3 regions of the Microbispora sp. KK1-11 genome follow, and region 3 is predicted to be linked to each of the others. Evidence: predicted binding sites of a transcription regulator. Region 3 holds the regulator's gene; each other region holds the start of a gene.
What was found. Region 3 encodes HrcA, which represses chaperone genes, less so after heat shock. Its sites were predicted from a motif close to TTGGCACTCTCNNNNNGAGAGTGCCAA; they were not measured.
Positions count from the first base shown of each region.

Region 1: the regulator HrcA is predicted to act here: its motif matches at 7,920-7,946, upstream of groES (co-chaperone GroES).
Region 2: the regulator HrcA is predicted to act here: its motif matches at 8,854-8,880, upstream of groL (chaperonin GroEL).

Region 1 covers NZ_VIRJ01000022.1:100,531-110,699, reverse strand. Annotated here, with positions in the region: gene FLW16_RS27775 (hypothetical protein) at 28-666, shown strand; gene FLW16_RS27770 (class F sortase) at 669-1,223, shown strand; gene tsaB (tRNA (adenosine(37)-N6)-threonylcarbamoyltransferase complex dimerization subunit type 1 TsaB) at 1,335-2,057, shown strand; gene rimI (ribosomal protein S18-alanine N-acetyltransferase) at 2,107-2,565, shown strand; gene tsaD (tRNA (adenosine(37)-N6)-threonylcarbamoyltransferase complex transferase subunit TsaD) at 2,660-3,697, shown strand; gene FLW16_RS27750 (hypothetical protein) at 3,723-4,571, opposite strand; gene FLW16_RS27745 (class I SAM-dependent methyltransferase) at 4,727-5,935, opposite strand; gene FLW16_RS27740 (MarR family winged helix-turn-helix transcriptional regulator) at 5,964-6,569, opposite strand; gene FLW16_RS27735 (NAD-dependent epimerase/dehydratase family protein) at 6,710-7,552, shown strand; gene groES (co-chaperone GroES) at 8,033-8,347, shown strand; gene groL (chaperonin GroEL) at 8,414-10,039, shown strand.
Region 2 covers NZ_VIRJ01000026.1:16,935-27,103, reverse strand. Annotated here, with positions in the region: gene FLW16_RS30380 (MgtC/SapB family protein) at 1-389, shown strand, start outside; gene FLW16_RS30375 (DNA repair helicase XPB) at 462-2,117, shown strand; gene FLW16_RS30370 (CGNR zinc finger domain-containing protein) at 2,128-2,667, opposite strand; gene FLW16_RS30365 (SCO6745 family protein) at 2,765-3,634, shown strand; gene FLW16_RS30360 (hypothetical protein) at 4,189-4,497, opposite strand; gene FLW16_RS30355 (AAA family ATPase) at 4,635-6,620, shown strand; gene FLW16_RS30350 (GNAT family N-acetyltransferase) at 6,617-7,045, shown strand; gene groL (chaperonin GroEL) at 7,124-8,746, opposite strand; gene FLW16_RS30340 (cold-shock protein) at 9,195-9,395, opposite strand; gene FLW16_RS30335 (MoaD/ThiS family protein) at 9,652-9,927, opposite strand; gene thrC (threonine synthase) at 9,973-10,169, opposite strand, start outside.
Region 3 covers NZ_VIRJ01000003.1:323,936-332,130, forward strand. Annotated here, with positions in the region: gene FLW16_RS43510 (hypothetical protein) at 1-110, opposite strand, end outside; gene hemW (radical SAM family heme chaperone HemW) at 223-1,443, shown strand; gene FLW16_RS07030 (DUF3097 domain-containing protein) at 1,440-2,246, opposite strand; gene FLW16_RS07035 (hypothetical protein) at 2,265-2,921, opposite strand; gene hrcA (heat-inducible transcriptional repressor HrcA) at 3,078-4,091, shown strand; gene dnaJ (molecular chaperone DnaJ) at 4,092-5,228, shown strand; gene FLW16_RS07050 (16S rRNA (uracil(1498)-N(3))-methyltransferase) at 5,238-5,972, shown strand; gene FLW16_RS07055 (hypothetical protein) at 6,060-6,728, opposite strand; gene FLW16_RS07060 (SigE family RNA polymerase sigma factor) at 6,725-7,204, opposite strand; gene FLW16_RS07065 (histidine triad nucleotide-binding protein) at 7,449-7,793, shown strand; gene FLW16_RS07070 (PhoH family protein) at 7,848-8,195, shown strand, end outside.

The DNA of each region.
Region 1 (10,169 bases), on a different contig from region 3:
AGGGACCGGCGTGGAAGAGGTGTGCCGTTGAGCAGGATCACGCAGGTCGCCGTCGGGGGAGCCTTACTGTTCGGCGCGCTGGGCTGCACCGCGTCGGCCGAGACGGTCTCCGCCGACCCCACGATGACGCTGACCCCGGCTCTGCCGACGCCGCTCGTCTCGCTCTCGCGGCAGGACGTGCGGGTGGAGGTCGATCCGAAGCGGATCGTCGGCGGGTCGACCAAGAGCATCCACATCACCGCCAGGTGCCCGCTGCCCCAGGGCGGCACGGAATATCGGGCGACCGCCCGATCCGACGCCTTCACCGGGCTCGTCACGCTGGTGGCCCCGCCGCCGCCGTCGGCCACCCCGACCGCGACCGTGCCGATGGTGCGCGGCAGCGCGACCATCAGGGCCGGGGCCAAGGCGGGCGGCTACCGCGTGCAGGTGCGCTGTGAGGCCACCAACGACATCGGCAGCGCGTCGTTCAGGATCGTCGCGCCGGAGCCCGACCACACCGAGGACCACACGAGGATTCCCACCCGGGCGCCGCACGCGGGCGGCGGCGGCACGGCGGCCGGGGGCCCGGAAGACGAGTCCGGCCTGCCGACGGGCGTGACCGTCGTCGTGCTGCTGGCCGCGCTCGGCGTCGGCATCGGCGTGGCCCGCAGGCGCTCCGGAGCCTGACCTTGGCACTGTCCACCCGGGGGGTGATCATCGCCGGGGTGGTCACCGGGCTCGCGTTCGCCGCGGTCGCCGGCGGAAAGGGGATGACGGACCAGCCCGCCGTCAGGTCCTCCGTCGTCCCCAAGCGGATCGACATCCCGGCGCTGCACCTCAAGGCCCCCCTGATGAAGCTCGGCCTGTCCGACGAGGGCGACGTCGAACTGCCGCCGTTCGACAAGCCGTCCACCGCGGGCTGGTACACGGGAAGCGCCGTGCCCGGCGACCCCGGCGCCTCCGTGATCATCGGCCACGTGGACACCAAGACCGCTCCCGCCGTCTTCTACCGGCTGCGCGACCTGCGCGAGGGAGAGGTCGTGAAGGTGGTGCGCAGCGACGGCAAGACCGCCTCCTACCGCGTCGACTCGGTGGAGCGCGTGCCGAAGGACGACTTCCCGGCCGAGCGCGTCTACACCGAGGACGGCCTGCGCCTGATCACCTGCGGCGGGAACTTCGACTGGTCGCGGCACGAATACCGCGACAACATCATCGTCTACGCCTCCCTGATCCGCGCCGCCTGACGCGGTCGGCGGCCGCGTGGGCAAGGGCCGTCGCGGCGCCGGGGACCGAGCGGCCGGAGTCGGCTACGGGCGTGGTCGTCCGCCTCCGCACAGCGACTACGCTTGACCTTCGTGCTTGTCTTGGCCTTCGACACCGCCACTCCCGCCGTCACCGCCGCGCTGTACGACGGCGAGCGCGTGGTGGCGGAGTCGACGACGATCGACGCGCGGCGGCACGGAGAGCTCCTCGCACCCGCCGTCGAGCATGTCCTGCGCGAGTCCGGCGTGACGCTCAAGGACGTCACCGCCATCGTCGCCGGGACCGGCCCCGGGCCGTACACCGGTCTGCGGGTCGGCCTGATGACGGCGACGGCGCTGGCCATGACCGCCGGTGTGCCGGCGTTCGGGGTGTGCACGCTCGACGCCCTCGCGTACTCCGCGCGGGAGAGCGGGCCGTTCCTCGTCGCGACCGACGCGCGCCGCAAGGAGGTCTTCTGGGCGCGGTACGGCGACCCGCGTACGCGGCTCGACGGGCCGCGTGTGGACCGGCCGCACGACCTGCCCGGGGAACTGCCCGTGATCGGCGCGGGCGGCGCCATGTACGCCGACGTCATCGGCGCCGGCCGGGTGCGCGGTCCCGAGCATCCCTCGGCAGGAGCGCTCGCGGCCCTGGCGGCCGAGCACCTCGCGACGCTGAGCGAGGAGGAGGCGGCGGAGCTCGCCCGGGTGCCCGAGGGACGCGTGGATTCGGTCGAGAAGGCGCGGGAGCTGGCCGTGCTCGGCCCGCCGCGGCCCATCTACCTGCGGCGTCCCGACGCGCAGGTGCCCGGGGCGCCGAAGCGGGTGACGGCGTGATCCGCCGCGGGGGCATGTCGTGAGGCAGACCGAGGTCGTGCTGCGCCAGATGACCCACGAGGATCTGGCCGTCGTGATGGACATCGAGCGGACCACGTTCCCCGCGGACGCCTGGAGCGAGGCCATGCTGCGCGGCGAGCTGGCCGACCAGCCGCGCACCCGGCACTACGTCGTCGCCGAGGTGGGCGACCGCGTCGTGGGTTACGCCGGCCTGGCGGCGGCGGGTGACCAGGCCGACGTCCAGACGATCGCGGTCCTCGCCGATCACCGGCGTGCCGGCGTCGGGACCGCGCTGATGGACGCGCTGCTCGCCGAGGCCGTACGGCGCGGCGCGGTCTCGGTGTTCCTGGAGGTGCGCGCCGACAACCCGCCGGCGCAGGCGATGTACGAGCGGTTCGGCTTCCGGCGGCTGGGCCTGCGACGGCGCTACTACGACGACGGCACGGACGCCATCACCATGGTGAAGGACCTCGGGCCACGACACGGAGATACGGGGGGCGGGGCATGAGCGAGCGAATACGTGAACACAGTGCGACCCGCGGCCGGGTCACCTGCGCGCCTCCGGCACGACGGGACTCCGAGCCGCAAGGCGAGGAGGTGGCATGAGCAGGCGTGACGAGCCGATCGTGCTGGGGATCGAGACGTCCTGCGACGAGACGGGCGTGGGCATCGTCCGCGGCCACACGCTGCTGGCCAACACCATCGCCTCCAGCATGGACGAGCACGCCCGCTTCGGCGGTGTGGTGCCGGAGGTGGCCTCGCGGGCCCACCTGGAGGCGATGACGCCCACGGTCGAAGGCGCGCTGGCCTCCGCAGGGCTGCGCTTCTCCGACATCGACGCGGTCGCCGTCACCGCGGGCCCCGGTCTCGCGGGTGCGCTGCTCGTCGGAGTAGCCGCCGCCAAGGCGTACGCGCTGGGGCTCGGCGTCCCGCTCTACGGGGTCAACCACCTCGCCGCGCACGTCGCCGTGGACCAGCTGGAGCACGGCCCGCTGCCCAAGCCCTCGATCGCGCTGCTGGTGTCGGGAGGGCACTCCTCGCTGCTCCTGGTGCCCGACGTGGCGCAGGACGTGATCTCGCTCGGGTCGACGGTGGACGACGCTGCCGGGGAGGCGTTCGACAAGGTGGCCCGGGTGCTCGGGCTGCCGTTCCCCGGCGGGCCGCACATCGACAGGGCCGCCCGCGAGGGCTCGGGCACGGCGGTGGCGTTCCCGCGCGGCAAGTACGACGACGGCACCCTCGACTTCTCCTTCTCGGGCCTGAAGACGGCCGTGGCGCGGTGGGTCGAGGCCCGCGAGGCGGCCGGCGAGGCGGTGCCCGTGGCCGACGTCGCCGCGTCGTTCCAGGAGGCGGTCGTGGACGTGCTCACCCGCAAGGCCCTGCAGGCGTGCGCCCGCTACGACGTGAAGCACCTGCTGATCGGGGGCGGCGTGGCCGCCAACTCCCGGCTGCGGGCCCTGGCCCAGGAGCGCTGCGACGCGGCCGGGGTGCGCCTGCGGGTGCCGCGGCCCGGCCTGTGCACCGACAACGGCGCGATGGTCGCGGCGCTCGGCGCGGACCTGGTGGCGGCGGGCGCGACCCCCTCCACCCTGGAGATCCCGGCCGACTCGTCGCTTCCGATCACCGTCGTCAACGTCTGATCGCGCGGCGGGGGGGCGGGTTCTCTCAGTCGGCGTGGCCGCGGGCGGGGCGCAGGAGGACCTCGGCGAGCGCCAGCATGGTCTCCTCCAGCGCGGCGAGCCGCCGGGCCACGTCGCCCCGGGCCGGTTCCATGGCGCGGGTGACCGCGTCGGAGACGGTCTCGGCGATCTGCTCGCGGTCCGGCCTGCTGCGCACCGCGTCCGCGAGGGGCACGACGGCCCCCGCCGCCAAAGTGAGGTCGGCGTTCATGCCCGCGATGGTGGTGCTCATCTCGTCCACGCCGGCGGCGACGTCGCCGACGCCGGCGCCCAGCGCGGTCACCCTGGCGTCCATGCCCTCGACCCCGCTCTCCACCGCCTCGATCCGGCCCCCGACCGAGTCCAGCCGTTCGACGACGACGGCCTCCAGCCGCTCGGTGCGCTCGGTGAGCGCGGCGAGGGCCTTGTCGATCCTGGTGAACCGCCCGGCTGCGGCCTCCATGCTCCCCTGGAACTTGCCGAGCCGGTGCACGACGTCCGCCATCCGGTCGGCGAGGCCCTGGGTGTGGCCGCCGACTTCGTCCACGTGGTCGCGCAGCAGCTCCATGTGCTGGGCCAGCCCCTCCGCCCAGGCGGGCGGCCTGACCGTCATGTCGTCGAGCCGCTGGGTGATCACCTCGAGTGCCATGCCGAGGCCGCCCAGCTCGCGCTCGCGCACCTCGCGCAGGAGCCACTCCATGCCCTCCAGCCGCTGGCGGATCTCGTCGAGCACGGCGCCCTGCGTCCGCTGCTCGTAGACGTGGTCCTGGGCCGCCCGGGCGAGCAGTTCGCGCATCCGGTCGGAGATGGCGGTCTGGCTGCCCGCCTGGAGGAGGTTGTGGCTGGAATGCTCCACCGAGAATGCTCCTTCACTCGCCGAAACATCGGTTCGGCCCGGTCTCGCGCAGATGAACGAACAGGCGGACGCCCGACGGTCAACTTTAGGCCCTGACCCGCGGCCATCAGGCGGGGAATGAGAAAGGCGGTAATTGCCGGTGAATTGTTCCGATTTCAGCCATTCATGCTGGTCACGGGCTGGCAGAGCAGGGCGAACGGCCGTTCCTCGATGCGGGTGAGAACGATCACGGTGGAATTGTCGCCGGAAAGCCGCAGATCCTTGCGCAGCCGTTCGACGTCGACGGCGGACCCGCGCTTCTTGATGGTGACCACGCCGACGCGCCGTTCGCGCAGCACCGCTCTGAGCCGTTTCAGCGAGAACGGCATGACGTCGGTCACCTCGTAGCAGGGCGCCCATTCCGTGCGTACGAGACGGTCGCTCGTGATGTAGGCGATCCGCGGATCGACGAGGCGGCCCGACACGAGGGCGGCGACCTCGGCGACCAGGTGGGCCCGCACCGCGGCGCCGTCGGGCTCGTAGAGGTAGCGGCTCACCGGTCCGGTCTCCGCCTCCGCGCCGGACGCCGTGAGCGTGGACCCGGACGGCAGCAGGGTGGCGCGCCGGCCGCCCGGTCCCATCCCGGTCCAGATCGCCGCCTCCTTCACCTCGCCGCGGTACGACACCCACTCGGCCTCGGCGCCCTCCGGGATGAACTCGTACGGGATGCCGGGGGCCACCTTCAGGCAGGCCGCCGGGGCGCGGGCCACCAGGTCGAGCACGACCGGCCACGTGGGGGAGTACGCCATCGGATCGAAGGTCCGTCCCCTCGCCCCCCTTCTGGCGGGGTCGGCGAACAGCAGGCCGTATCCGCCGGGGTCGGCCAGCGCGGCGTCGCCCATGCGGACGCCGGCCAGACGGGACAGGCCGAGCGCCGCCGCGTTGGCACGGGCGATCTCCACGGTCAGCGGGTCGAGGTCCACGGCGTCCACCGGGCAGCCCGCCCTCGCCAGCGCGAGCAGGTCCCCGCCGATCCCGCAGCAGACGTCCAGCACGGCAGGGCCGTCCTCCGGCTCTCCGGAGGCCCGGATTCTGGCGGCCCGGATTCTGGCGGCGCGGTGTGCGGCGACCTCGGGGCGCGTGGCCTGCTCCAGCCCGTGGGGGGTGAAGTACATGACGGCGGCGTCGGAGCCGAACTTGGCCTCGGCCCGCCGTCGCAGCGACGCCTGCGTGAGCGCCGCCGCCGCCAGGTCCGCCGGGTGGCTCCGGCGCAACGCGCTCGCGGCGGCCACGGGATCGGCGCCGCCGGCGAGTATCTTCACGGCCTCGTCGAGGGCTCCGCGCCCGGCGGGCGTGAGCAGCGTGCGGAAGGCGTCCAGGTCCACGCCCGCGACGCTACCGCCTGCCCGGCGGTCAGCAGGAGCCGACGTCGCCGAGCGAGGTGAGCAGCTTGCAGAGCAGGCCGGACAGCCGCTCCCGGTCCTCGTCGGTGAGGCCGGCCAGCAGCCGCTCCTCGTTGGCCACGTGACCCGCAAGCAGGCCGTCGACCGCCGCCCGGCCCTCGTCGGTGAGGGTGATCAGGACCATGCGGCGGTTGGACGGCGAGACCTCCCGGTGCACCAGGCCCTTGACGACGAGGCGGTCCACCCGGTTGGTGAGCGCCGCGGAGCTGACCATCGCGGCCGTGGCGAGATCGCTCATGCAGAGCCGGTGATCGGGGGTGGACCGGAAGAGAGTCGCGAGCACGTCGAACTCCCACGGTTCGAGGTCGTGCCCGGTGAAGTACTCCTTGATGCCCTTCTCCAGCAGGCGGGACGCGCGGGAGATCCGCCCGGCCACTCCCATCGCCGAGCAGTCCACGTCCGGGCGCACCCGGGCCCACTGGCCGAGGATCCGGTCGACGGCGTCGTTGGCGGGAGCACGGTCGCCGGGAGCACAGGCGCCGGGAGCACGGTCGCCGGGAGCGCAGTCGCCCGCGGTGCCGTCGCCGGCGGTGTCGTTCGTGAGGGTGTCGTTCATGGCGCGCGCGGTCCGGGTCCTCCTCGCCGCTCCTCCTCCATCGGCCATCGTATCCGACACTTCGACGTTGAAATATAAGCCAGAGGTGCGATACCTTCTGCGTCGAACAGTAAGGCGTCGAAGTGTTAGAGGTGGAAGAGATGAAGGTCCTGGTGCTCGGCGCGACGGGGTACATCGGTTCTGCGCTGGCGGAGCGCCTCACGGAACGCGGCCACGAGGTGGTCGCGCTCGTCCGGCCGAAGGCCCGCGACGCCGCCTTACCGGGTGAGGTGCGCCACGGCGACATCCACGAGCCCGAGACGCTCCGCGAGGCGGTCACGCCGGACATCGACGTCGTCGTGCACGCCGCCAACCCCGTCGGGGACGAGGCGGTGGACGTCGCGGCGATCGAGGCTCTCGCCGGCGGCGGCGCGCGGCTCGTCTACATCAGCGGCGTCTGGGTGCTCGGCACCACCACCGAGGCGGCGGGCGAGGACGCGCCGGTGAACCCCATCCCCGCCTCCCGCTACCGTCCGCGCCTGGAAAGGCTCGTGCTGGACGGGGGCGGCGTCGTCGTCAGGCCCGGCATCGTGTACGGCCGGGGCGCCGGCATCCCCACGCTGCTCGCCTCCCCCGAGGGAGAGGGCGGCCGGTACGTCCACGCGGGCGGCCCGGTGCCGACCTGGGCGACCGTGCACGTCGACGACCTGGCGGACCTGCTCGTGGCCTCGATCGAGAAGGCCGAGCCGGGGAGCCTCTTCCACGCGATCGCCGAGGAGGCGGTGAGCGTCGCCGACGTGGCGGCGGCCGCGGGCCGTACGGGGAAGGCGGTGCCGTGGCCGATCGGCGAGGCGAGCGAGGTGCTCGGCCGCCCGTTCGCCGAGGGCCTGGCCCTGAGCCAGGTGGTGAGCGGCGACCTCGCCAGGAAGGTCCTCGGCTGGCAGCCGAGCCGCCCCGGCATCGTCGACGACGTCCGCTCCGGTTCGTACGCCTCCCGCGCCTGACCGTTCCGCGGAGGATGCGGGGCGGGGCCTGCCGGACCGGCCCCGTGACGTCGAGATCCGGATCCCGCCGGGCGGGGTCCGGACCAAGCCTCCGCCAAGCCCCGAAAGGCGATCAGGCCAAGAACACCCCAAGACCGGCTCTACTCCGTCTGGTACCAGAACACGGACTTCCTGCACACCGCTGTGGCCACCCTCTGCATCACCTGCTCCGCGTAGTCGCCCCTTCGCTCCCTCCGGAGGCCGCGATGATGACGCCGGCACGGCGGGCGGCTGAACGGGCGATCTCGGGCGCGTTGCCGCCGGATGCGTCTGACCTGCGATGCCGGTTCGTGTTGACTGTCACGCGCCACTTGCATACTGTTTCGTGTTGGCACTCTCCCAGTGAGAGTGCCAACAGCGACGAGACAGGTCTGACACCCGCGACGGCAGGCCGCTGGTCGCCTCTTCAGCTCATTCATCGCAATCTGAAGGGGAGGTCCGATCGTGACGACCGCCACCAAGGTTCCCGTTAAGCCGCTTGGCGACCGCATCGTGGTCCAGCCGCTTGAGGCCGAGCAGACCACCGCCTCCGGCCTGGTCATCCCGGACACCGCCAAGGAGAAGCCGCAGGAGGGCCGCGTCCTCGCTGTGGGTCCGGGCAACTGGGACGAGGACGGCGAGAAGCGCATCCCGCTCGACGTCAAGGAGGGCGACGTCGTCCTCTACAGCAAGTACGGCGGCACCGAGGTCAAGTACGGCGGCGAGGAGTACCTGGTGCTCTCGGCCCGCGACGTGCTCGCCATCATCGAGAAGTAGGCCGCGTCGGCCAGTGGAGCCCCGGGACTCGCGCCCGGGGCTCCGCGCGCTCATAAGGAGACCTGAATGCCGAAGATCCTGGAGTTCGAAGAGGACGCGCGGCGCGCTCTCGAGCGTGGTGTGAACGCTCTCGCCGACGCAGTCAAGGTGACCCTCGGCCCGCGTGGCCGCAACGTCGTCATCGACAAGAAGTTCGGTGCCCCGACGATCACGAACGACGGTGTGACCATCGCTCGCGAGGTCGAGCTGGACAAGCCGTACGAGAACCTGGGCGCCCAGCTCGCCAAGGAAGTGGCGACCAAGACCAACGACATCGCGGGTGACGGCACCACCACCGCGACCGTCCTGGCCCAGGCCATGGTCCGCGAGGGCCTGCGCAACGTGGCCGCCGGCGCGCAGCCGCTCGGCCTCAAGCGCGGCATCGACAAGGCCGCGCAGGCCGTCAGCGAGCGGCTGCTCGGCAGCGCCCGCCACGTCGAGGACAAGAAGGAGATCGCCAACGTCGCCACGATCTCCGCGCAGGACGCGAAGATCGGCGGCCTGATCGCCGAGGCGTTCGACAAGGTGGGCAAGGACGGTGTCATCACCGTCGAGGAGTCCAACGCGATGGGCCTGGAGCTGGAGTTCACCGAGGGCCTCCAGTTCGACAAGGGCTACCTGTCGCACTACATGGTGACCGACTCCGAGCGCATGGAGGCGGTCCTCGAGGACCCGTACATCCTCATCACCCAGGGCAAGATCTCCTCCATCGCGGACTTCCTGCCGCTGCTGGAGAAGGTCGCCCAGAGCAAGCGCCAGCTCCTGGTCATCGCCGAGGACGTCGAGGGCGAGGCCCTGGCCGTCCTGGTGACCAACAAGATCCGGGGCACCTTCACCTCGGTGGCCGTCAAGGCCCCCGGTTTCGGCGACCGCCGCAAGGCCATGCTGCAGGACATCGCCATCCTCACCGGTGGCCAGGTCGTCAGCGAGGAGATCGGCCTCAAGCTGGAGCACGTCGGCCTCGAGGTGCTCGGCACGGCCCGCCGCGTCGTGGTCAACAAGGACACCACCACGATCGTGGACGGCGCCGGCGACGCCCAGGCGATCGAGGACCGCGTCCGCGAGATCAAGGTCGCGATCGAGCAGTCCGACTCCGACTGGGACCGTGAGAAGCTCCAGGAGCGCCTCGCGAAGCTGGCGGGCGGCGTGTGCGTGCTGCGCGTCGGCGCCGCGACCGAGGTGGAGCTGAAGGAGAAGAAGCACCGCCTCGAGGACGCGATCTCCGCGACCCGCGCCGCGATCGAGGAGGGCATCGTCTCCGGCGGTGGCTCCGCGCTCGTGCACGTGTCCAAGGAGCTCGACGACCTGGGCCTGACCGGCGACGAGGCCACCGGCGTCTCGATCGTCCGCAAGGCGCTGATCGAGCCCGCCCGCTGGATCGCCGAGAACGCGGGCATGGAGGGCTATGTCGTCACCACCAAGATCGCCGCTCTGAACGTCGGTGAGGGCCTCAACGCCGCCACCGGCGAGTACGGCGACCTGGTGGGCCAGGGCGTCATCGACCCCGTCAAGGTGACCCGCTCGGCCGTGCAGAACGCCGCGTCCATCGCCGGCATGCTGCTCACCACCGAGGCCCTCGTCGTGGACAAGCCCGAGGAGGAGGCTCCGGCCGCCAACGGCGGTCACGGTCACGGCCACGGTCACGGCCACTGATTCCGCGCCTTCCGCGCATCGCGCCCCGCGCCCGCCCGCAAGGGCGGACCGCGGGGCGCCGCTTTTTTGCCTCTTGCCCGTTCTGTGTGCGGACGGGCCGTCGGGGGCGAAGCCGGCTCGCGGGCAATGC
Region 2 (10,169 bases), on a different contig from region 3:
GCCAGTACGGCCAGCAGGGCCAGTACGGCCAGCAGGGCCAGTACGGGCAGCCCGGCCAGTACGGGCAGCCGGGACCGAATCCGTACCAGCAGCAGTACGGCTACTACCCGCCCGGCGGTTACCCGCCCAGGCAGGAGGGCCCGCGCACGCACGCGATCGTGGCCCTCGTCATCAGCCTCGTGCTGGCCTTGAGCTGCTACATCTCCCTGGGCGGCATCGCCGGCGCGATCCTGTCCGGGATCGCGCTCAGCAAGGTGGACACCGCGCCCGACCAGTCCCGCAACCTGCTGAAGTGGACGTGGATCGCCATCGGCATCAACGTCGTCCTGTTCGTGCTCGGGATCGGCGCGGTCATCTGGGCCGGGGTCAACGGCTACCTCGACGACTGATTCCCGCGACTGGGACTGATTCGGCCCGGCCTCGTGTTTGATATGCGGTAGCCGTACGAGGGGGAGCAGGCATTGAGTGACGGGCCTCTGATCGTCCAGTCGGACAAGACGCTGCTGCTGGAGGTCGACCACCCCAGGGCGGACGAGTGCCGCAAGGCCATCGCCCCGTTCGCCGAGCTCGAACGCGCGCCCGAGCACGTCCACACCTACCGGATCACCCCGCTCGCGCTGTGGAACGCCCGGGCCGCCGGGCACGACGCGGAGCAGGTGGTCGACGCGCTGATCGGCTTCAGCCGCTATCCCGTGCCGCACGCGCTGCTCGTGGACGTCGCCGAGACCATGGCGCGGTACGGCAGGCTGCGGCTGGAGAAGCACCCCATCCACGGCCTGGTGCTCTCCAGCATCGACCGCGCCGTGCTGGAGGAGGTGCTGCGCTCCAAGAAGATCCAGCCGCTGGTCGGGGAGCGCTACGGCGCCGACATCGTGGCCGTGCACCCCTCGGAGCGCGGCAACATCAAGCAGACGCTGCTCAAGCTCGGCTGGCCGGCCGAGGACCTGGCCGGCTACGTCGACGGCGAGCACCACCCCATCGACCTGCGCGAGGACGGCTGGTCGCTGCGGCCCTACCAGAAGGAGGCGGCCGACGCGTTCTGGCACGGCGGCTCCGGCGTCGTGGTGCTGCCGTGCGGCGCGGGCAAGACGATCGTGGGCGCGGCGGCCATGGCGCACGCCCGGGCGACCACGCTGATCCTGGTCACCAACACGGTCTCGGCCCACCAGTGGAAGCAGGAGCTGATCAGGCGCACCTCGCTGACCGAGGACGAGATCGGCGAGTACACCGGCACCAAGAAGGAGATCCGCCCGGTCACGATCGCCACCTACCAGGTCATGACGACCCGGCGGCAGGGCACCTACCGGCACCTTGAGCTGTTCGACGCCCGCGACTGGGGGCTCGTCGTCTACGACGAGGTCCACCTGCTGCCCGCGCCGATCTTCCGGATGACCGCCGACCTGCAGGCCCGCCGGCGCATCGGCCTCACCGCCACGCTCGTCCGCGAGGACGGCCGGGAGGGCGACGTCTTCTCGCTCATCGGGCCGAAGCGCTACGACGCGCCCTGGAAGGAGATGGAGAACCAGGGCTACATCGCCCCCGCCGAGTGCGTCGAGGTGCGGGTGACGCTCAGCGACGACGAGCGGCTGGCCTACGCCATGGCCGAGAGCGACGAGCGCTACCGGTTCTGCTCGACCACGCCGGCCAAGACGAGGGTGACCGAGGCGCTGGTGCGGCGGCACGCGGACGAGCAGGTGCTGGTCATCGGGCAGTACATCGACCAGCTCGACGAGCTGGGCGAGCACCTGAACGCGCCGGTCATCAAGGGCGAGACCAAGGTCAAGGAGCGCGAGCGCCTGTTCCAGGCGTTCCGCGACAAGGAGATCCGGGTGCTGGTGGTCTCGAAGGTCGCCAACTTCTCCATCGACCTGCCCGAGGCGGCCGTGGCGATCCAGGTCTCCGGCACCTTCGGCTCGCGTCAGGAGGAGGCCCAGCGGCTCGGCCGGGTGCTGCGCCCCAAGGCGGACGGCGGCGGCGCGCGGTTCTACTCGGTGGTCAGCCGCGACACGGTCGACCAGGAGTTCGCCGCGCACCGGCAGCGGTTCCTGGCCGAGCAGGGATACGCCTACCACATCATCGACGCCGACGACGTGGGCGAGGAGGACCCGGCGCGCTGACCCTCGTCGGTCACGTACGGCGCCGGGCGCGGTAGGCGCTGGCCTTCGCCCGGTTCTGGCACGACAGGTCGCAGAAGCGGCGCGAGGCGTTGCGCGTGGTGTCGAAGAAGACCAGGGAGCACGTCGCGGCCTGGCACGCGCCGAGCCGCGCCCCCTGGCCGACCCCGATGACCATGGCCAGCGCGGTGCCCATGTCGGCGGCCCAGGCGTCCACGAGCGGCGCGTCCGGCCGGTGAAAGGCGAGCTGGAGCGGCTTTCCGGGGCCGCCGTGCAGGGTGGGCACGGCGCCGTGCCGCGCCAGGAGGTCGTTGAGCCGCCCGGCGGCCTCGGGCAGGCGGTCCCCCGCGCCGTACAAAGGGTGCAGCTCGGCGGCGACCTCCGCGAGCCGGTCGGCGTCGCCCGTCGTGAGACCGCTCGGAGGGCGACCGGCGGCGGCGAGGCCCGCCTGGATCGCGGCCAGCCGTTCGCCGCCCGTCCGCGGCGGTGTGACACGGCGGCCGTGCGCCGACCCGGCGGCGAGGGCGTTCACCAGGAGCACGGCGAGCTCCACCCTGCTCCCGACATAACTGTCTATCTCTGGTTGACCAGTGATGCGCCACGGCTCTATCGTCACTGTCGTAGCTTAACTAGACAGTGAGGTTTGAGAGATGTCCGTACGCCTGGCCCGCACCATGTGGCATCAGATCGAGCCGGTTCACGCCACGCTCTACTACAGCCCGGAGGCATTCGAGGAGGCCGCCGCGCTCGGCTACGACGTCACGACGCGCTGGCCGAGCTACTTCGCCTGGCGCACCGCGCCGCTGGGCGCGGCGGGACCCGCGCTGGTGGCCGCCACCTACTACAGCTTCAGCCCGAGCATGATCGCGCGGTACGTGCCGGGCGCCTGGGAGATCGCGACGCCCGCGCAGGTGCTCGACGCGCGGCTGGGGGCGATGGACCGGACGGTGCGCGGGCTCCTCGGCGACCGGATCGACGAAGGTCTCAAGGAGGCGGCCGAGCTGGCGATCAGGGCGGCGGAGAGCGTGGACGTCGCCCACCGGCCGCTCGCCGCGGCCAACCTCGACCTCCCCTGGCCTGAGGAACCGCACCTCGCGCTGTGGCAGGCCTACACGGTGCTCCGCGAGCACCGCGGCGACGGGCACCTGACGGCCCTGCACGCCGCCGGTCTGGACGCCTGCGAGGCCCTGGTCTCCTTCGCCGCCGTAGGGGCTGCCCCGGCGGAGAACTTCGCCGGGCGCGGCTGGAGCGACGAGGAATGGTCCGCCGCGCGCGACCGGCTCGCCGCACGCGGGCTGATCGACGACGAGGGAACGGCCACCCCGGCGGGGCGGGCGCTGCGCGACCAGGTCGAGCGCATGACCGACGAGCTGGCGGCGGGCCCGTGGCGGGCGCTCGGCGAGGCGGGGGCCGAGCGGCTGGCCGAGCTCAACCGGCCGTTGCTCGGGGCCGTGTTCGAGTCGGGTCTGCTGCCCACCGTCACCACACTCGGCATCGGCACGATCCAGGCTCCCGAGTAAGGGACGGCCGGCCATTCACATGGCCGGCGCTCAGCGGGGTGTCCACGACGTCGGCCGGGCCGGTCAGCGCGCCGGGCGAAACCTCCGGTCCTCGCGAAGCCCGCTCCGCTCCCGAGCCCGGTGGACCCCTGCGGAGATTCCGAGCCTGCGAGGAATCTTCGTGGGTGGGGCGACAACGCGGCGAGCCGCCGCCTGGGCCACGCGCAGCAGGGCCGTGATTCGTCAGACACGACCTAGGGAGGCCTAGGTCCAGGAGATGCCCTTGGGCCTTGTCACCACATCACCCCCTCGCGCCTTTACCCTCACATGATGCAGTCGTGATGGCGGCAATACCCAGCAGACAAGACGAATCACGCAATATGAGCATTTTTCGTCTTACTGCTGGTTTCTCGCTGCCCGTTACCCCGCCCACCGGTGAGCGCTCACGGCTCACCCAACGCGGCATATCAGGACAAATCACCCCACTGCTGCATATCGTTTTCCCCGGCGGTCTGACGATGGAGCGCTCCATCGTCGCCGCCGCAAAGCTTCACGTGCCGGTCATCGGGACGCGGTCACTGGGCGGCCAGGCCGCCGACGAACAGCACCACCAGCGCGACGACCCAGGCCGCGACGGCGACGCCGTACAGGGACTCGCGCCTGACGAGCCAGGCGGCCCCGGTGACACACGCCGCGACCACCCCGACCATCACGGACAGCGCGATCACCGAGGCGATCCGGTCCGCGCAGTCCGGCGACGCTCCCAGGCTCGTCGTGCAGAAGGCCTGTCGGCTCCAGTCGCCGAAGACCGCGAACCCCCACAGCGTGGCGAGCAGCAGGCTCGCCGCCGCCGGGATCGCCGGAGGAACCACGGTGCGCGTCACCCGGGTACAGATACCCGCCCCGGGAAACGGCGACACGCGAGAGAAATACCGTTTCGGCATTGCGCTGCCCATCGCTAAGCTCTTGTGCTTCCCGCTTCCACCAGTCCTGTCCCCGTCATGCCCGGAGGAGCTTCCGCATGCCCGAAAATGTGCTCGAAGCCGAGCGCGCCCATCTCGCGGCCTCCCGCGCCGCGCTGCGAACGATGCGCGAGCACGCGCAGTCGCTGTCGGCGGACGCCGCCGGCGACTGGGTGTCGCAGCAGGTTCTGCAGGGCCTGCTCGACCAGCGGGTGGCCGCACTGGCCGACCACCCCGACGCGCCGCTGTTCTTCGGCCGACTGGACCGCGCGGCCGGTGACGACCTGCCGAGCACGGTCTACGTCGGCCGCAGGCACGTCCACGACGAGAGCAGCAGGCCCCTCGTGATCGACTGGCGCGCCCCGATCTCGCGCGCCTTCTACCAGGCCAGCCCCGCCGATCCCATGGGAGTGGCACTGCGCCGCAGATTCGGCTACCAGGGCGGCGACCTCACCGCGTACGAGGACGAGCCGCTCGACGGCAGGGCGCTCGGGCACAGCAGGCTGCTGACCGAGGAGATCGAGCGGCCCCGCACCGGCCCGATGCGGGACATCGTGGCGACCATCCAGCCCGACCAGGACGAGATCGTCCGCGCCGACCTCGGCGTGACCGTCTGCGTGCAGGGCGCGCCGGGCACCGGCAAGACGGCCGTGGGCCTGCACCGCGCGGCCTACCTGCTGTTCACCCACCGCGAGAAGCTGTCGCGGTCGGGCGTGACGATCGTCGGGCCCAACCGGGCCTTCCTCTCCTACATCTCCTCGGTGCTGCCCGCGCTCGGCGAGGTGAAGGTCGACCAGACGACGGTGGCCGGCGTCCTGGGCGACCACGCCCATCCCGAGGACCCCGCGGTGGCGGCGGTGAAGGGCGACGCCCGCATGGCCGAGGTCGTCAAGCGGGCGCTGTGGCTGCACGTCACCAAGCCGGCCGAAGGGGTGCTGTTCACCAAGGGCATCAACCGCTACCGGGTGCCCGATCACGAGGTCCGCGAGATCGTCGCCTCGCTGCGCGGCACGACGAGGTACGGCCCCGGCCGCGCCACCCTGGCCCAGCGGCTCGCCCACGCCGTGCTCGTGCAGATGGAACGGCGCGGCGAGTCGCCCGACGACCGGGTGCAGGACGCGGTGGCCCGGTCGAAGCCGGTCAAGGCCGTGCTGGACGCCGCCTGGCCGAAGCTCACCCCCGAACAGGTGCTGTTCCGGTTGCTGTCGGACCCCGAGTTCCTGACCAGGGCGGCCCGGTCGGACCTCTCGCCGGAGGAGCAGCAGCTCATCGTGTGGCGCAAGCCGTACAAGTCGCACCGGTCGGCCAAGTGGACGGCCGCCGACGCGGCGCTGCTGGACGAACTCGGCGACCTGATCGAGCGGACGCCGTCACAGGGACACCTGGTGGTGGACGAGGCGCAGGACCTTTCGGCGATGCAGTTGCGCGCGCTCGGACGCCGCTGCCGCACCGGTTCCGCGACCGTGCTCGGCGACCTCGCCCAGGGCACCACGCCCTGGTCGGCGCGTTCCTGGAAGACCGTGCTCGACCACCTCGGCCAGCCCTCGGGCGAGGTCACCGAGCTCACGCTCGGCTTCCGCGTGCCCCGCGAGGTCCTCGACTTCGCCGCGCGGCTGCTGCCCTCCGTCGCGCCGGAGCTCGCCCCGCCGCGCTCGCTGCGTCCCGGCGCCGGCTCCCTGTCCGTACGCCGCGAGAGCGACGTCGCCGCCGCCCTCCCCGAGGCCGTACGGCAGGCCCTCGCGCAGGAGGGCTCCATCGGGGTCATCGCGGCGGACTCCGGCCTTCCCGCGCTCTCCGCGGCCCTGGAGGCCGCCGAGGTGCCGCACACGGTGCTCGGCCCCGACTCGACGGGCGACGACCGGGTGCTGCTGGTGCCGGCGACGCTCGCCAAGGGCCTGGAGTACGACCACGTGATCGTCGCCGAGCCTGCCGCGATCGCGGAGGCCGAGGAGCGCGGCCTCGCCCGCCTCTACGTGGTCCTCACCCGGGCGGTAACGTCACTGACCGTCCTGCACACCCGCGACCTTCCCGAGGAGCTGCGATGACCTCGCCCGGCGTACACGTCCGCCACGGAGCGCTCGGCGACGTCCCGGCCGTGCTGCGGTTCTGGCTGGAGGCCGCGGAGAACACCGACAGGCACGACGACGCCGGCAAGGTCGTGGCCCTGATCGAGCGCGATCCCGAGGCGCTGCTCGTCGCCGAGATCGACGGCCGCATGGTCGGCACGCTCATCGCCGGGTGGGACGGCTGGCGCGCCCACCTCTACCGGCTCGCCGTGGACCCCGCCCACCGGCGCATGGGCATCGGATCGCTGCTGATCCGGGCCGCCGAGGAGCGGTTCCGGAAGTTCGGCGCGTTCCGTGCCGACGCGATGGTCCTGCACGACAACGCCCTGGCCCACCACGCCTGGACTGCCGCGGGATACGCGATGCAGACCGACTGCGCCCGCTGGGTCAGGCGCCTCACCTGAGCCTGGGGCGCACAAAGGAAAGGGCGGCTCCCCCGAGGGGGGAACCGCCCTTCCGTTGAGACGAAGCAGGCAGATGGATCAGAAGTCCATGTCGCCGCCGCCGGGCATGGCGGGGGCCTTCTCCTTCTCGGGCTTCTCGGCGATGACGGCCTCGGTGGTCAGGAACAGCGCCGCGATGGACGCCGCGTTCTGCAGCGCCGAGCGGGTGACCTTGGCCGGGTCGATGATGCCGGACTCGAACATGTTGACGTACTCGCCGGTCGCGGCGTTGAGGCCCTCACCAGCCGGGAGGTTGCGGACCTTCTCCACCACGACGCCGCCCTCGAGGCCGGCGTTGACGGCGATCTGCTTCAGCGGCTCCTCGAGAGCCTTGCGGACGATCGCGGCACCGGTGGCCTCGTCGCCGTTGACCTCGAGCTTGTCGAACGCGTTGGCGCCGGCCTGCAGCAGGGCCACGCCACCACCGGGGACGATGCCCTCCTCGACCGCGGCCTTCGCGTTGCGGACGGCGTCCTCGATGCGGTGCTTGCGCTCCTTGAGCTCGACCTCGGTGGCCGCGCCGGCCTTGATGACGGCGACGCCGCCGGCCAGCTTGGCGAGGCGCTCCTGGAGCTTCTCGCGGTCGTAGTCGGAGTCGGTGCGCTCGATCTCGGCGCGGATCTCGTTGACCCGGCCGGCGATCTGCTCGGCGTCACCGGCGCCGTCGACGATCGTGGTCTCGTCCTTGGTGACGACGACCTTGCGGGCGCGGCCGAGCAGGTCGAGGGTGGCGTTCTCGAGCTTGAGGCCGACCTCCTCGGAGATGACCTGGCCACCGGTGAGGATGGCGATGTCGCCCAGCATGGCCTTGCGGCGGTCGCCGAAGCCCGGAGCCTTGACGGCCACGGACTTGAACAGGCCGCGGATCTTGTTGACGACCAGGGTGGCCAGGGCCTCGCCCTCGACGTCCTCGGCGATGATGACCAGCGGCTTGCCGGACTGCACGACCTTGTCGAGCAGCGGCAGCAGGTCCTTGTTGGCCGAGACCTTGGAGTTGACGATCAGGATGTACGGGTCCTCGAAGACCGCCTCCATGCGCTCCGGGTCGGTCACGAAGTAGCCGGACACGTAGCCCTTGTCGAAGCGCATGCCCTCGGTGAGCTCCAGCTCCAGGCCGAAGGTGTTGCTCTCCTCGACGGTGATGACGCCTTCCTTGCCCACCTTGTCCATCGCCTCGGCGATGAGGGCGCCGATCTCGGTGTCGGCGGCGGAGATGGAGGCGGTGGAGGCGATCTGCTCCTTGGTCTCCACGTCCTTGGCGAGCTTCGACAGCTCCTCGCTGACGCGCTCGACAGCGGCCTCGATGCCCTTCTTCAGCGCCATCGGGTTGGCGCCGGCGGCCACGTTGCGCAGACCCTCGCGGACCAGCGCCTGAGCGAGCACGGTAGCCGTCGTGGTGCCGTCACCGGCGACGTCGTCGGTCTTCTTCGCGACTTCCTTGACGAGCTCGGCGCCGATCTTCTCCCACGGGTCCTCGAGCTCGATCTCCTTGGCGATCGAGACACCGTCGTTGGTGATCGTGGGGGCGCCCCACTTCTTCTCCAGCACGACGTTGCGGCCCTTGGGGCCGAGGGTCACCTTCACGGCGTCGGCGAGCTGGTTCATACCGCGCTCGAGACCGCGCCGGGCGTCCTCGTCAAACGCGATCATCTTGGCTGCCATTAGGCTAGACCTCCCAGTAGCAGGGTGTCTTCAACGGACCGAGCCGACGCCCGCGACGGCGCGGACCCGCTATCCCTGCGCGGGCCCCATCGCCCCGATCCCGGTTGTTGTCACTCTCGACCTCAGAGTGCCAAACAAGTATTTAGCACTCTACCCCTGCGAGTGCAAGCGGAAGCCATGCTGACCAGCTTGGACGTTATGTCCAGATCAGCGAGCCGACGGCGCAGCGGGGAGACACCGAGCGAGCCCGAGGGGCGCGCCGCCGGTCTGGACTGAGGAACGCGCGGAGCGAGGGACGAGCGACTCCGAGCGACGAAGGCCGCGCTCCCGGCGCGCCTCCGGCACGACCGGCGGATATCAGCGCCGCGATGGCGAAGCGGGCGACACGGCAAGCGAAAGGCCCGGCACGCGGATCCGCGTGCCGGGCCTTCCAAGGTCGATGACGGGATCAGACGGCCCGTACGGCTTCCGCCTGCGGGCCCTTCTGACCCTGCGTGATGTCGAACTCAACCCGCTGACCCTGCTCGAGGGCCTTGTAGCCGTCCATCATGATTGCCGAGTAATGGACGAACACGTCCTTACCACCGTCTACCGCGATGAAGCCGTAGCCCTTGTCCGCGTTAAACCATTTGACGGTGCCCTGCGCCACTTCCGACTCCTCTTGCTGGGCTGGGGACCACACCCAAGAAGCCCCCGGTTTTGTCGATCGTCCTCGACCATACCCGTGTCAAGGCGTAGGACAACAGAGTCAATCCGCAAACTACTACTTGGCGTTCGCTCAAAGCGGGATCGAAGAATATTCACTTTGCTGTTGAATAGTTGAGAGCTACACCATTTGCCATGGCATCGCATGACTTCTTGGACGATAGAAGTGCATGTCAGATGCTCGGCCCCGGCGCGGCGGCTCAGCCTCCGGCGACGGCGGGGATGACCGAAATCTGCACCCCGTCCGGCGTGGCGGTGTCCAGACCGTCGGCGAATCGGACGTCCTCTTCCCCGACGTAGACGTTGACAAAACGCCGGATCTTACCCGTCTCGTCCAGGATGCGTCCGCCGATGCCGGGGTAGTCCGCGTCCAGCTTCTGCAGGACCTCGCGGAGCGTTCCCCCCTCACCGCTCACCTCCGCGGCTCCGTTGGTGTACGTCCGGAGAATCGTCGGAATCCGCACGGAAACGCTCATTGTTCGCTCGCTTTCGTTACTGCCGATGGGCCTTTTGAAACGCTTTCAGTTGGCGAATGCCGCACGGAAGGCGTCGAGAGAGGGACGGATGACGGCGGCGGGACGGGCGTGCTCGGCCACCGCGTCGAGGGTCTTGAGCCCGTCACCGGTGTTGAGCACCACGGTCTCGGCGTCGGGGTCGAGGCGGCCCTCGCGCACCAGCTTGCGCAGCACGCCGACCGTGACGCCGCCCGCGGTCTCGG
Region 3 (8,195 bases):
GCGACCCGCTTGTAGCGGTCCCCGCCGGTGCCGGCCTGGGCCGCTGCCGGCGCCAGCCCGGCCGCCAGGGTGGCGGCGACCGCCACGGCGAGGGTCCTTCTCATGAGCACGCCGGCCTCCCGAGCGCTTTTTTATAGGAAAGTTTCCTGTAAATTGCCGCGATCGTAGACCGCCGTGATCAGGGCGTCAATGGCAGGGCGCGAGTGACGGCAGACTGGAGAGGTGCCTTCAGTGCTTCCCGACGGCGACCCCGTCCCCCCGAGCGGCGAGCTGCCGTCCGAGGCCCTCGACGGGCTCGGCTCCCGTCCGTTCGGCTTCTACGTCCACGTGCCGTTCTGCGCGACGCGCTGCGGTTACTGCGACTTCAACACCTACACGGCGGCCGAGCTGGGCCCCGGCGCCGCGCAGCGCGACTACGCCGCCACCGCGGTCGAGGAGATACGGCTGGCCCGGCGCGTGCTGGGGGACGCCGCGCCGCCCGTGGAGACCGTCTTCTTCGGCGGCGGCACGCCGACCCTGCTGCCCGCCGCCGACCTCGTACGGATCCTCGACGCCATCGGCGAGGAGTTCGGCCTGCGGCCGGACGCCGAGGTGACGACCGAGGCCAACCCCGAGTCCGTGGACCCGGCCTACCTGAAGGAGCTGCGGGCGGGCGGGTTCACCCGCGTGAGCTTCGGCATGCAGAGCGCGGGCGAGCACGTCCTCGCCGTGCTGGACCGGCGGCACACCCCCGGCCGGCCCGCGGAGGCCGTACGGGAGGCCCGCGCGGCCGGGTTCGAGCACGTCAACCTCGACCTGATCTACGGCACGCCGGGGGAGAGCGACGACGACTGGCGGGCCTCCCTGGAGGCCGCGCTGGCCGCCGGGCCCGACCACGTCTCGGCGTACTCCCTGATCGTCGAGGACGGCACCCGGCTCGCCGCCCGGATCCGTCGCGGCGAGCTGCCGATGCCGGACGACGACGTGGCGGCCGACCGCTACCTGATCGCCGAGGAGCTGCTGACGGCCGCGGGCCTGAGCTGGTACGAGATCTCCAACTGGGCGGCGGGAGACGAGGCCCGCTGCCGCCACAACCTGCTGTACTGGACCGGCGGCGACTGGTGGGGGGCCGGACCGGGGGCGCACAGCCACGTCGGCGGCACCCGCTGGTGGAACGTCAAGCACCCCGCGGCCTACGCCGCCCGCCTGGCGGCCGGGACCTCGCCCGCGCACGCCCGTGAGGTGCTGTCGGCGGAGGACAGGGCCGTCGAGCGGGTCATGCTGGAGCTGCGCCTCGCCTCGGGCTTCCCGCTCGCCGACCTCGCCCCCCAGGCGCGTACGGCGTGCGCGCGGGCGCTGGCGGACGGGCTGCTGGAGGTGGAGGCGTTCAAGGCGGGCCTGGCCGTGCTCACGCTGCGCGGCAGGCTGCTCGCCGACGCCCTGGTGCTGGACCTGACCGCCTAAGCCGGAGCCGTCACGAAGTCGATCAGTTCTTCCACGCGGCCGAGCAGCTCGGGCTCCAGGTCGGCGAAGGTCGTGACCCGGCCCAGGATGTGCCGCCACGCCTCCTGGGGGTCCATCCGCCAGCCGAGGGCCGCGATCACGCCCTCCTTCCAGGGCACGCCGCGCGGCACGTCCGGCCAGGCGGGGATGCCGAGCGCCCGGGGCTTGACCGCCTGCCAGATGTCCACGAACGGATGCCCGACGACGAGCACGTCGTCGCCGGACACCCGGGCGGCGATCCGGCTCTCCTTCGAGCCGGGCACCAGGTGGTCCACGAGCACGCCGAGCCGCCTGCCCGGCTCGGGGCCGAACTCCTCGACGATGGCCGGGAGGTCGTCCACGCCCTCCAGGTATTCGACGACGACCCCCTCAACCCGCAGGTCGTGTCCCCAGATCTTCTCCACGAGCGAGGCGTCGTGGACGCCCTCGACGTAGATGCGGCTCTCCCTGGCGACCTGCGCGCGCAGGCCCTCGACCGCGATCGACCCCGAGGCGCTCCGCAGCGGCCCCTTCGGGCCGCCCTGGGGGCGCACCAGCGTCACCGGTTCGCCGTCGAGGAGGAATCCGGCGGGCGTCAGCGGGAACACCCGCCGCCGGCCGAACCGGTCCTCCAGCGTCACGGCCTCCTTGTCGCAGGCCACCACGGCGCCGCAGAAGCGGCCCTCGGCGTCCTCGACCACGAGATCGGGCTCGGCCGGGATCTCGGGGATCTGCCCCCGCCGTGGCCGCCGCCAGTCTCCGGAAAGCACGTCCCGCCCGTACATGCGGGGAACGCTAGCAAATCACGCCAGGCGACGGCGGGCCGCGGAGCGGCGCGCGAGCACGACGACGGTCACGATCAGCGCGGCCAGGAAGCCGACGGTGGGCAGCGCCAGCAGCGCGACGGCGCCCCCCACCAGCATGCCGGCCGCGCCGGTGAGCTGCTTGCCGACGCCGAACCGCACCCCGTCGCCCTCGCAGGCGAGCGGGTAGGTGCCCGCCTCGGGGACGCCGGCCTCGAACAGCAGCTCCCAGGTCGTGCCGTTCAGCGTGACGGTCTGGGAGACGGCCGGCCGGGTCAGCCGCACCCGCGGGTCGGCGCCGTCCCCGAGCTGACAGCGGACGTCGGTGGGCTGGTCGACGGCCGCGTAGATCGCCGGCTTGTCCGCGGGATCGAGGGCGACGTTCACCGACTGCCCGCCGGAGAAGATCGTGGTGGGTGCGGCGTCGCCGAGCGTGGAGAACAGGCCGCCGGCGAACCCGCCGACGCCCGCCACCAGCAGGACGACGAAGAGCGCCCAGGCAAGGAAGATCCACAGCAGCCGGGGCCGGATCGGCCGGGGGCCGGCGTACGGCGGGGGAAAGGGGTGCGGCATCCGCAGGGTAACGTCGGCCGGGGGCATGGGGCGGGGCACCCGCATGGTCACGTCGGCCGGCGAGGAGTTCTGGTTCTCGTGCATGGGTGAAGAGTCGACCATGCGGCTTGTGGTCGATTTGCAGCTCGCTTGTCCTGGTGCCCGCCGCGTTATCGCACCACGTGGGGTGGTAGCCGTACACTTGGCACTCGGGAACACAGAGTGCCAGAGTCGGTGTTTCCAGGCACAGGGAGGTGACGATTGCTCGACGACCGCAAGCTCGCCGTCCTGCGCGCCATCGTCGAGGACTACGTGTCCACCAACGAGCCGGTGGGATCCAAAGCCCTGGTGGACAGGCACAACCTCGGCGTCTCCCCGGCGACGATCCGCAACGACATGGCGGCGCTGGAGGAGCAGGGATACATCACCCAGCCGCACACCAGTGCCGGCAGGGTGCCGACCGACAAGGGATATCGCCTGTTCGTCGATCGGCTGTCGCAGATCAAGCCGCTGTCCGGCGCGGAGCGCAGGGCCATCGAGACCTTTCTCGCCGGGGCGGTGGACCTCGACGAGATCGTCATGCGTACGGTGCGGCTGCTCGCGCAGCTCACCCGGCAGGTGGCGGTGGTCCAGTACCCCTCGCTCACCAGGTCGTCGGTCCGTCACGTGGAGATCGTCCCGGTCGCGGAGCGCCGCGTCATGCTGGTGCTGATCACGAACACCGGGCGGGTCGAGCAGCGTGTGGTCGAGCTGCCGGAGGCCATCGCCGACGACCGGATCGCGAACCTGCGCGCCGTGCTCAACGCCTGCCTGGACGGCTGCGGCCTGTCCCAGGTGCCGGAGACCGTGGCCGACGTTCCCGAACGCCTGCCCCCGGAGGACAGGCCGGTGGCGGCCACGATCCTGTCCGTGCTGCTCGAGACGCTCGTCGAGCGGCACGAGGAGAAGATCGTTTTTGGTGGGACGGCCAACCTCGCCGCCGCCGACCTCAGCATCGGCCTGCGGGACGTGCTGGAGGCGCTGGAGGAGCAGGTCGTCCTCATCCGCCTGCTGGGAGAGACCGGCGGGCTGTCCGAACTGACCGTTCGCATCGGATCCGAGAACCCCTACAGCGGGCTGCGCGGCACCTCTATCGTGGCCGCGGGATACGGTTCGGGCGACAGAGAACTGGCCCGGCTCGGAGTGCTGGGCCCGACACGAATGGACTATCCGGTGACGATGGGTGCGGTGCGCGCGGTGGCGCGTTACGTCGGCCAGATCCTGGCGGGGTCATAAGTGTCCAACGACTACTACGCGACCCTTGGCGTACGGCGCGACGCCAGCCAGGAAGAGATCAAGAAGGCATACCGCCGTCTCGCCCGTGAGCTGCACCCGGACGTCAACCCGGATCCGGAGACCCAGGAGCGGTTCAAGGAGATCAACCAGGCGTACGAGGTGCTGTCCGACGCGGGCAAGCGCCGCATGTACGACATGGGCGCCGACCCGTTCGGCGGCGCCGCGGCCGGGGCCGGGGCCGGCGGCTTCGGCGCGGGCTTCCCGTTCAGCGACATCATGGACGCCTTCTTCGGCTCGGCGGGCGCCGCGCGGGGGCCCCGCTCCCGCGCCCGCCGGGGCCGCAACGCCACCATCAGGGTGGAGCTCGACCTGTCGGAGGCGGCCTTCGGCACGACCCGCGAGATCGTGGTCGACACGGCCGTGGTCTGCGAGGTCTGCCAGGGCTCCGGGGCGGCGTCCGGCACCCACCCCGACACCTGCGACATGTGCCACGGGCGCGGCGAGGTCTCGCAGGTGACCCGTTCGTTCCTCGGCCAGGTCATGACCTCCCGTCCCTGCCCCCAGTGCGGCGGGTACGGCAGCGTCATCCGGCACCCCTGCATGGAGTGCTCGGGCGAGGGACGGGTCAGGACTCGGCGCACGATCAAGGTCAGGATCCCGGCCGGCGTCGAGGACGGCACGCACATCCAGCTCGCCGGCGAGGGCGAGGTCGGCCCCGGCGGCGGGCCTCCCGGCGACCTGTTCCTGGAGATCGTCGAGCGGCCGCACCAGATCTTCGAGCGGCGCGGCGACGACCTGCACTGCACGGTCCACATCCCGATGACCGCCGCCGCGCTCGGCACCTCGATCACGATCGAGACCCTCGACGGACCCGAGGAGATCGACGTGCGGCCCGGCACCCAGGCCGGCCAGGTCATCCCCCTGTACGGCAAGGGCGTCCAGCGGCTCAACGAGACCGGCAGGGGCGACCTGCTGATCCACGTGAACGTCGAGACGCCGACCAAGCTCGACCCGCAGCAGGAGGAACTGCTGCGCGAGCTGTCGAAACTGCGCGGGGAGGAGCGGCCGCCGGGCAAGTTCTCCCCGGGTCAGCAGGGCTTCTTCTCCCGCCTGCGGGACGCCTTCAACGGCCGCTGAGCTGATCGCATGAGTGTTCCCGTGTTCCTGTCGGACGCGGCCGGCCAGGCGGCGGACACGATCGTCCTCGACGGGCCGGAGGGGCGGCACGCCGCCGCCGTACGCCGCCTGCGGCCGGGGGAGCGGATCGACCTGACCGACGGCGCGGGACGGGTGGCCGAGTGCACGGTCACGGCGGCCGGCAAGGACTCGCTGACCGCCGAGGTGCTGCGCCGGTTCGAGGTCCCGCCGCCCCGGCCGCGGCTGGTGGTCGTCCAGGGCCTGCCCAAGGGCGACCGGGGCGAGCTCGCGGTCGAGATGATGACCGAGGCGGGGGTCGACGTGATCGTCCCCTGGGCCGCCTCCCGTTGCGTGACCCAGTGGAAGGGCGACCGGGCCGCCAAGGCCCTCGCCCGCTGGCGCGGCACGGCCCGCGAGGCGGCCAAGCAGGCCAGGCGCTTCCACCTGCCCGAGGTGACCGAGCTGGCCACGACCGCGGCCGTCGGCTCGCTCGTCTCGGCGGCGGCGCTCGCGGTCGTCCTGCACGAGGAGGCCGCCGAGCCGCTGAGCCGCCTGCCCCTGCCGGAGGAGCCGGGCGACATCGTGATGATCGTCGGCCCGGAGGGCGGCGTCACCGACGAGGAGATCGCCACATTGCGCGCCGCGGGAGCCACACCGGCCCTGCTGGGGCCGACGGTGCTGCGCACCTCGACGGCGGGTGTGGCCGCGGCGGCCGTCCTGCTGTCCCGCTGCGGCCGCTGGTGAGAGCCGGGTCGCGTCCCCAGCCGAGGAAGCTGACCCCGGGGAACGGGCGCCCCTGCGCGCGGTTGGCGGGGTACGGGCCGGGCCGGGTCAGGGAGCGGGCGTCTCGGCCGTCGGGCTGGGCGTGGCCGTCTCCGTGGGCGCCGTGGTCGTCGGGGTGACCGCGGGCGCGGACGTCGCGGGCGGAGCCGTCGAAGGACGGCGCGAGGCCGAGGGCGTCACCGCGGGCGGCTGCGTCACCGACGTCGGCGAGCACGTCGGCGGCAGGGCCGCGTCGGGCTCGACCACCCCGGGCTGGGGGGTGGGCGTGACGCAGGGATCGGACGGCGACGGCGACGGCCTGGTGGTCGCGCCCACCTTGTGGGTCGGGGACGGGGCGGGCCGTCCGCGGGACGGGCTCGGGGTGACGGGCACGATCACGACCGGTCGTGAGGGCGCCAGGTTGGGCGGCCGGGTCACCGACGAGGTGTCCGTCTGGTCCTCGCGCTCGTCGCCGGCGTTCGAGATGCCCGTGGTCTGCGCCACCTGGTCGCGCAGGCCGGGGACGACCATCACGACCGTGCCCGCGACGAGCACGGCCCCCGCGGCGGCCGCTCCGATGCGCCACCACAGCATGTTCCGCAGACCACGCAGACCGCGCTGGTCGATCCGTCCGCGGATGATTTCGAGTCCTTCGGGAGACGGCACGACCGAGTCCGCCTCCGCGCGCAGGGCACGGCGGAGCAACTCGCCGTACTCGTCGTCGGGCGGGAAGGTCATGAGAACTGCTCCAGTGCCATGCGTAGTGCGGCCATGCCGCGGGCCGTGTGACTCTTCACCGCGCCCTTGCTGATCCCCATCGCGTGTGCGATCTCGGCCTCCGACAGGTCGCCGTAGTATCGCAGCACCAGCGCCTCGCGCTGGCGGGTGGGTAAGCCGCGGAGCGCCTCGATGACGGCAGAACGCTCGAGTTCACCGATAGCGCCGTTCTCCGCGCTCGGCGCGTCCGGCAGCCCCTTGGGCGCGTACTTCTCGACGACCGCGCGGTGCCGCAGCACGGAACGCGATCGGTTCACGACCGATTGGCGAAGGTAGGCCAGTGCCTTGTCGGTGTCTCTCAGCCTGCGCCAGGCGCCATGAAGGGCGACGAACGCGTCCTGAACGACCTCTTCCGCGCTGGCCACGTCACGCACCAGCAGCACGGCGAGACGCACCAGTGACCGATAGTGAGCGCTGTAGAGCGCCGTCACGGCCATGTCGGCATCCCACCCGACGGGCACCGTCCCCAACGACCTGTCGGCCACGAGGGTCTCGGTGGTCACATCAATAGGACGCTCGTCATCCCCGGGGGGTTTACGTTCTTCCGAATCATTAGGGGGCATGGCCCAGCGGTGTCCTCGCCCGACACTAGGGGGGTTTTCTGGTGCAGTCTCGCACACTCACACTAGCCGGGGGGATCATTGCAGTCATCAACTACCGCCAACGGCTAGGCTTTCGCGCGTGAGCGACTGCCTCTTCTGCAAGATCGTGGCCAAGGAGGTCCCGGCGGACATCGTCCTGGAGGCCGGGCGGACGCTGGCCTTCCGCGACATCAATCCGCAGGCCCCCACCCACGTTCTCGTCGTGCCCAAGGCCCACCACGAGAACGCCGCCGTGCTGGCGGCGGCCGACGACGGCCTCGCCGACGACCTGCTCAAGGCCTGCCACGCGGTGGCCGTGCAGGAGGGTGTGGCCGAGACCGGTTACCGGATCGTGTTCAACACCGGAGCGGGGGCCGGGCAGACGGTTCTCCACGTCCACGCGCACGTCCTCGGCGGCCGAGGCCTCACCTGGCCCCCCGGCTGAGCGACTAAAGTGGGGAGGGAACTAGGGAGGCGATCAGGGCCGCAAGGGCCGCCCATGTCCGAGTCACAGCACATCCACAAGACCCAGGCCAAGGTAGTCATCCCCGAGGGGCAGCCGATGGTCAGCCTCCTCGGGTCGGGTGACGAGCTGCTGCGGGTCATCGAAGGCGCCTTCAGCGCCGACATACACGTGCGGGGCAACGAGATCACGATCACCGGCAGTCCCGAGGAGAGCGGCGTCGTCGTCCGCCTCTTCGAGGAGCTGGTGGAGCTGGTCGGCTCGGGTGCCGAGCTGTCCCCAGACGCGGTCGAGCGCAGCATCCACATGCTGCGGCAGGCCACCGACCGTCCGGCCGAGGTCCTGTCCCTGGACATCCTGTCCACCCGGGGACGCACCATCCGC